One region of the Corynebacterium guangdongense genome, then DNA from elsewhere that is predicted to be linked to it. Evidence: riboswitches for the same ligand, from Rfam matches in the RefSeq annotation. Region 1 holds a riboswitch; the other holds the start of a gene.
What was found. A riboswitch is a leader RNA that binds a small molecule or an ion and turns the genes downstream of it on or off. The one in region 1 is predicted to bind cyclic di-AMP.

Region 1 (3,398 bases):
AAAGAGGCACGTCACCGCGCCGTTCTCCAGGTTTCCGCTCTCGCCGTCGTCACGACGATCATCGTCGCCGTCATCGTGCTGGGGGTGACCTGGTTCAACAACCGGCCGGCACCGCATCCCTCCGAGGTGGCGATCACGGTCTCCAACGGCGAGGAGTCCATCGAGATCTTCCCGTATCAGGTGTGCGAGCTGGGCACCGAGTGCGGCGAGGGCGGGGAGATTCCCGTCATCGACGCCGCCCCGGGCGACACCCTGACCATCGAGCTGGACGAGTCGATCTACGACCACGACTGGTCGCTGCTGTCGATCTACGACAACCCGGGCGCCAACGACCAGCAGCTGCACGGCCCGCACGACGCCACCTCCGCCGAGGTCCCGGTGAGCGCGGCGCCGCCCGCAGGCTCCGAGGAGGAACCGCAGTTGGTGGTCGTCGAGGTCAACTCAGCGATGCTGGGCACCGACGACGAGGGCAACGAGACCGTCTACGCGACGGTGTGGTCGGTGGCCACCCAGTCCCCGACCGGCCGGTAGCCCCGGCGGAAAGCACTCAGCTCCGGACACCCTCGGGGCGTCCGGAGCTGAGTGCTGCGCGGGGTGCTAGGAGTCGAGCTCCTTGGCGACGGCCCGGAGAATCTCCGCGACCTGTCGGCCTTCCTTGCGATCCGGGTAGCGGCCGGCGCTCAGCGCCGGCTGAATCTGCGTCTCGATGACGGTCATGACGTCGGAGAGCAGGCTGCCCAGCTCCTCGGGCTTGCGCCGGTTGACGGTGCGGCGACGCGGAGCGTCCAGCACCTTGACGCGCAGGGCCTGCGGGCCACGCCGACCGGCGGCGAAGTCGAACTCGAGACGCTGACCGGCGACGAGTTCCTCGACGCCGTCCGGAAGCACGTTCTTACCGACGAAAACGTCTTCGCCGCCCGGGTTGGAGACGAAGCCGTAGCCCTTTGACGCGTCGTACCACCTGACTTTTCCTACGGGCACGAACAATCACCTCTTTCCTTCTCGGGGGACGGGGTTTTCGGCAGGGTTGACAGCGGACGACACTGCCATTTCGCCGTCGCCCCTCGTAATAAATGTCCAACTATACCTCGGGGACAGGGTTCCCACTAACCACAGAGGCCCCAATCATTCAGCCTGGCAGCAGATGAGTGATTAATGTCACAATAACGTTTTGGACTCGTTCACGCAGGTCAGTACGGCGCCATTTCCCTTCCGAGAGAAAACCGACATCAATCCGTGCTCAGGGCGTGACTCATTCGTTACAAAAAGTTACTCTTCTCCCCAGGCTCAACCGCCGGTCGTCGCAATCGTCCTTCGCCAAACCCTGTCCGGGACGGTGACAGATGACGACAGGAACCTACTTCAACTTCACATGACCAGGACAGGGGCGGGGAACCCACCGCGCAGCCGCGCACCGGATTCGCACATCGCGAGTCCTCGGGGTGAAGCCGGTGACATCCGGGCCACGGATGCCACCGGCCGGGCACACGACGTACCTCCCTCCCGAACCCGACAGCTCACCTCGCAGGCGCATACGAGAGGAACACAAGCATGACCCGCTCCGCACTGACCAAGTTCGCCGCGTCCACCGCCGCCGTCGCCGCCTCCGCCGCCCTCTTCGCGCCGGCCGCCTCCGCCGCCCCGAATTCCGACTGGGACCGCCTCGCACAGTGCGAGTCCGGTGGCAACTGGGCCATCAACACCGGCAACGGCTACTACGGCGGCCTGCAGTTCTCGGCCTCCACCTGGCAGGCCTTCGGCGGCGGAGAGTTCGCCTCGACCGCCAACCAGGCCACCCGCGAGCAGCAGATCTTCATTGCCGAGAAGACCCTCGCCGCCCAGGGCTGGGGCGCCTGGCCGGCCTGCTCCGCCAAGCTTGGCCTGACCTCCGCGCCGAACCTGGACCGCGCGTACCCGGGGGCCTCGACCGCCTCGGCCACGTCCGCGGCCTCCGCGAACACGTCCGCCGACGCCTCCGCCCAGACCTCGGCCGCCACCTCCGCCGAGACGTCCTCCGAGGAACTGGCCGTCGATGCCCTGTACAACCTGATCGCCGACACGCTGGCCTCCTACGGCGCCACCGTCCCGGCCCCGGTCACCGAGTACTACAACGCCAACCGCCACGATTTCAACGCCTTCTACGCCGGCACCGCCACCTTCGCCGCACCGGCGCTGGCAGGGGCCGGCACCATCGACCCGAACCTGCAGTCCTTCCTCAACACCGTCCGCTAACACGCCCGGACAGTCCGGCGAGCCCGGTGGTCACCAATCGCGGTGGCCCCGGGCTCCCTCGATTTCCGGCCGATCCGCACCAGGACAAGGAAAAGCAGAAAGAACGCCGGTGCCCCGGACAATGTCCGGGGCACCGGCGCGGGACGGGGTCCCCGACGCCCTAGCGGTTGACGCGGGTGTACGGGTGAACGTAGCCGATGTGCTCCGAGGGGAGCGGGAGGACGAGCTCGTCACCGTACGGGCTGAAACCACCAGCCAGCGGAGAGATCATTTCGGTGACGGCGTGGTGACCGTCAGGGGTGTTCTCCGGCCAGCCCGGATCAACGAACTTCTTCTTCTCTACGTTTGCCATACCGATCATTCTGTCAAACGTCGGAGCAAAAAGTAACCGGCGCCGGGATTACACTGGGACGGACCATGGCCAGCGATTTTCCCCCGACCACCGCCCCCTCCCCCGACACGCCGGATTTCCGCACGTGGCTGGCGAACCTGGGGGACGTCGAACTCACCGCACTGCTGCGGGCCCGCCCGGATGTGATTCACCCCATCCCCCCTTCGATCACCCCCTTAGCGGGCAGACTCCAGCTGCGCGCCTCGGTCGCCCGGGCGTTGCGGGGCCTGTCGACGCTGGAGCTGGCCGCCCTGGAGGCCGCCGCCGACCTCGGCGCCGAGTTCTCCCCCGTGTCCCGGGCTGACGTCGCCGAAGCCCTCGTCTCTCGGGCGCCGACCCCGGTGGATCCGGCCCTGGCCGAAGGCGCGGTCGACACCCTGGTCACCCACGCGCTTCTCTTCGGCGAAGCGGATCGGCTTCTCCTCGTCCGGGAGACGATGAGCATGCTCCCCGCGTCCTGGCGGCTGCTCGGCGAGGAGTCGCCGGGAGGCGGGCCGGACACCGCAGAGCGGATCGCCGGCCTCGAGCCCGGCCAGCGCAAGGTCCTCGACACCCTGGTTGCCGGGGGCGGTCTGGGGACCACCCGGGACGCCGCCATCGATGCCGATCCCTCCCGACCAATCCCCCAGCTCATCGAGGCGGGCCTGCTCACCCGGGTCGACGCCAACCATGTTCGCCTGCCCCGGCACGTATCCCAGGTCCTGCGCGGCACCGAGACCGGCGACTACCCGCTCGTCCCCTCAGAACGGGTCACCGGCGGCGGCGGACCCGACCC
Region 2 (3,398 bases), 1.1 Mb from region 1:
CTACTCCCTGCCGGATGACCTCCTCTCCGGCGTCGGCCTGCGCATCATGTCCGCCATCATCGTCGGCATGCCGATCGTCGGCACCTGGCTGCACTGGGCCATCTTCGGCGGCGACTTCCCGTCCGACCTGATGCTGGACCGCTTCTACATCCTCCACGTCCTGGTCATCCCGGGCATCATTCTCGCCCTGATCGCGGCCCACGTCCTCCTGGTCTGGTTCCAGAAGCACACCCAGTTCCCGGGACCGGGCCGTTCCGAGAACAACGTCGTCGGTATCCGCATCATGCCGGTCTTCGCCACCAAGGCCATCGGCATGGGCCTGTTCGTCGCCGGCGTCCTGGCGCTGATGTCCGGGCTCACCACGATTAACGCGATCTGGAACCTGGGTCCGTACAACACCTCCCAGGTCTCCGCCGGTTCCCAGCCGGACATCTACATGCTCTGGACCGACGGTCTCGCCCGCGTCATGCCGGCGTGGGAGCTCTACCTGGGCAACTACACCATCCCGTCCGCGTTCTGGGTCGCCCTGGTCGCCATCGTGCTGGTCGTCCTGCTGATCGGGTACCCCTTCATCGAGAAGGCCGCCACGGGCGACGATGCCCACCACAACCTGCTGCAGCGTCCGCGCGACGTCCCGGTCCGCTCCGGCATCGGCGCAATGGCGATCACCTTCTTCCTCCTGATCACCATCTCGGGCGGCAACGACCATGTGGCCCACTTCTTCCAGATCTCCCTGAACGCCATGACCTGGTTCGGTCGTATCGGCCTGATCATCCTGCCTCCGATCGCCTACTGGCTGACCCACCGCATCTGCGTCGGTCTCCAGCGCTCCGACCGTGAGGTCCTGGAGCACGGCATCGAGACCGGTGTCATCAAGCAGCTGCCGAACGGCGCCTTCATCGAGGTCCACCAGCCGCTGGGCCCGGTCGACGAGCACGGCCACCCGGTCCCGCTCGAGTACGCCGGTTCCTACGTGCCGAAGCAGCTCAACCAGCTTGGTTTCGCGGACTCCGAGACCTCCGGCTACTTCAGCCCGGATGACCCGTCGCTGATGGCGAAGCGTCACCGCATTCAGCAGGAGAACGCCCGCGAGGAGCACGAGATGTTCGAGGCCCTCAACAAGGCGAACGTCGAGGCTGACCGTCGCAGGGGCCTGGACCACTAGTCCCCGGCGCGAATAGTTTCGCTCAGCCTGTGCCCGCACCACCCGCGAGGGGGTGCGGGCACAGGCTTTTTCTGACGTGTGCGCGGTGACCTCGGCTCTCCGGGGCGTCGACGGGGCTCGGGATGCTGCCTGTGGCGTGGCCCCCCTGGTGCGGGCGTGTGCGGGCCTCCCGGAGGCCGCCACGACAGGGCAGGGCCGTTGCGGGCCGCGGGGTCGCCCTCCCGAATTCGCCGGTCGGCCCCTTCACAAGGTGGTGGAGGTGTGGCCACCGAGGTGGGCGTGGCAGGTGGGAAAGGCCTGAATGCGGAGGTTGCCGACGGAAACCGGTGGGCAGGCGGGGTGGTGTGAGCAACCGCACATCCGACCCTTTTCTCGCGCTGACCGCCGTGGGCTGCGTGCCGCACGGCCATTTGGGCCTCGTGTCCGGCACGACTGACACCGTCGCCCAACTGCGTCAACGACGGGAACTGATGAGGGCAGGAACTTTGGTCCACCAAGGCAATCCCGACTTCCCGTCAGGGCGGGTTTTTGATAACGGCGCGATAACAACCCCGCCGGGTGAAGGTGGCTGGACTTTGTTCGTTGCGGTTTCGTAACCTGTTCGAGACATTGCGGAACCAGCACGGTCCCAATGAACCGAAACTAAACAAAATACGCCGAACCGATTGCCTTCAAGCGCAATTAGACCGGGGACCCGAATTCCAGGGGTTCACTGCACGTTTGGGCGTTACTCTGCACCCGCGGGGGACGTATGGAACGTGACGGGGAGATCTTCACTCCTCACCCGACAGCTAACCCGGTAGGCACGCAGAAGAATTTGGAGTTTTTCGTGGCCGAGCATCGTCGCCAGTCCATCCGCACCGCCCGCCGCCTCGTGGCCGCCACCGCCGCCGCCGCCAGCGCGACCGTTCTGGTCCCCAGCGTCGCCAACGCCGCCGAGGTCACTGTCCCCGGCACGGGCATCTCTGCCGAGGTCGCCGGCATCGAGAACATCCCGGGCATCGCCGACGTTCCGGGTATCGAGGCCTGGATCCCGTCCCTGGCCGGCCAGGCCGGCTCCGGAGCCAACGCCCAGGGGGCCATCGACCAGGCCCGCGCCCTGCCGATGTCCTCCGCGATCCCGGGCTTCACCCAGTTCCTCAACCAGGCCGAGTCCGAGGTCGTCTACTCCGCGCCGGTCGTCGCGCCGGCAGCCGTCGCGGCCCCGGCCCCGGCAGCTCCGGCGCCGGCCCCCGCCCCGGCAGCCTCCTCCACCGGCCAGGCGATTGCCGACGCAGCCCTGTCCAAGATCGGTTCCCCGTACGGCTGGGGCGCCACCGGCCCCTACGCCTTCGACTGCTCCGGCCTGACCTCCTGGGCCTACGCCCAGGCGGGCAAGTCCATTCCGCGCACCTCGCAGGCCCAGGCAGCGTCCGGCACCCCGGTCCCGCTGAGCCAGCTGCAGCCCGGCGACCTCATCGCCTACTACGGCGGCGCCTCCCACGTGGCCGTATACGTCGGCAACGGCATGATGGTCGACGCCCTCAACTCCAGCTCCCCGGTCGCTCAGCGTCCGATCGATTACATGCCGATCCACTCCGCGTTCCGTTTCTAGACGCGCCAGATCGAGCCACCCCCCCGGGGTGGGCGGCGCCTGACGCCGTCCACCCCGGGGGAGCGGTGTTTTCCGGTGGTTACCCGCGTCGGCTCGCGCACCGGGAGACGCGGTGGAGACACGACCAGATCACAGTCATTCATCGCGCTCGAAAGCGGTGACCCGTCTACACTTTTCAAACGAAAACCTCACAGTGACACCCCAGAAAGCGAACCTCGTGCGCCGCATCAAGCATCACCGGACCAACCGTCTGACAGCCACCTCCACCGTGGCGGCGATCGCCGCCAGCGGCATCCTGCTAGCGCCGGGGGCCGGCGCGGATGAACTGGACGATCTCATGGCAGAGCTGGAGACGGTGTCCCACGAGGCGACTGCGAAAAGCGAGGAGGTCAAGGCGCTGGAAGACAGCGTGGACTCCGCGGAGCAGGACCTCGCCCGCCTCGCGGCGGAGGCGGACACCGCGGGGGAGAAGGCCCAGCACGCCCGGGAACTGCAGGTTCAGTTTCAGGCGCAGGTCGACGGCGTCGCCGGCGCGAAGTACCGCGTCGACGCCCTGGACCCGGTGACCAACGCCCTGTCCGCGGAGAACCCGCAGAACATGATCGACCGTTCGGCCTACCTGGGCACGCTCTCGCGCAC

Region 2: another riboswitch for cyclic di-AMP. It lies ahead of CGUA_RS08860 (C40 family peptidase); the one in region 1 lies ahead of CGUA_RS03850 (resuscitation-promoting factor Rpf1 domain-containing protein).

The regions. Positions count from the first base shown of each region.
Region 1 is NZ_CP047654.1:802,343-805,740, reverse strand. It holds gene CGUA_RS03860 (DUF2771 domain-containing protein) at 1-531, shown strand, start outside; gene CGUA_RS03855 (cold-shock protein) at 598-981, opposite strand; cyclic di-AMP (ydaO/yuaA leader) riboswitch at 1,360-1,546, shown strand; gene CGUA_RS03850 (resuscitation-promoting factor Rpf1 domain-containing protein) at 1,552-2,232, shown strand; gene CGUA_RS03845 (hypothetical protein) at 2,393-2,584, opposite strand; gene CGUA_RS03840 (helicase-associated domain-containing protein) at 2,650-3,398, shown strand, end outside.
Region 2 is NZ_CP047654.1:1,878,137-1,881,534, reverse strand. It holds gene qcrB (cytochrome bc1 complex cytochrome b subunit) at 1-1,165, shown strand, start outside; gene CGUA_RS08865 (hypothetical protein) at 1,510-1,761, shown strand; cyclic di-AMP (ydaO/yuaA leader) riboswitch at 1,810-1,986, shown strand; gene CGUA_RS08860 (C40 family peptidase) at 1,995-2,759, shown strand; gene CGUA_RS08855 (NlpC/P60 family protein) at 2,953-3,398, shown strand, end outside.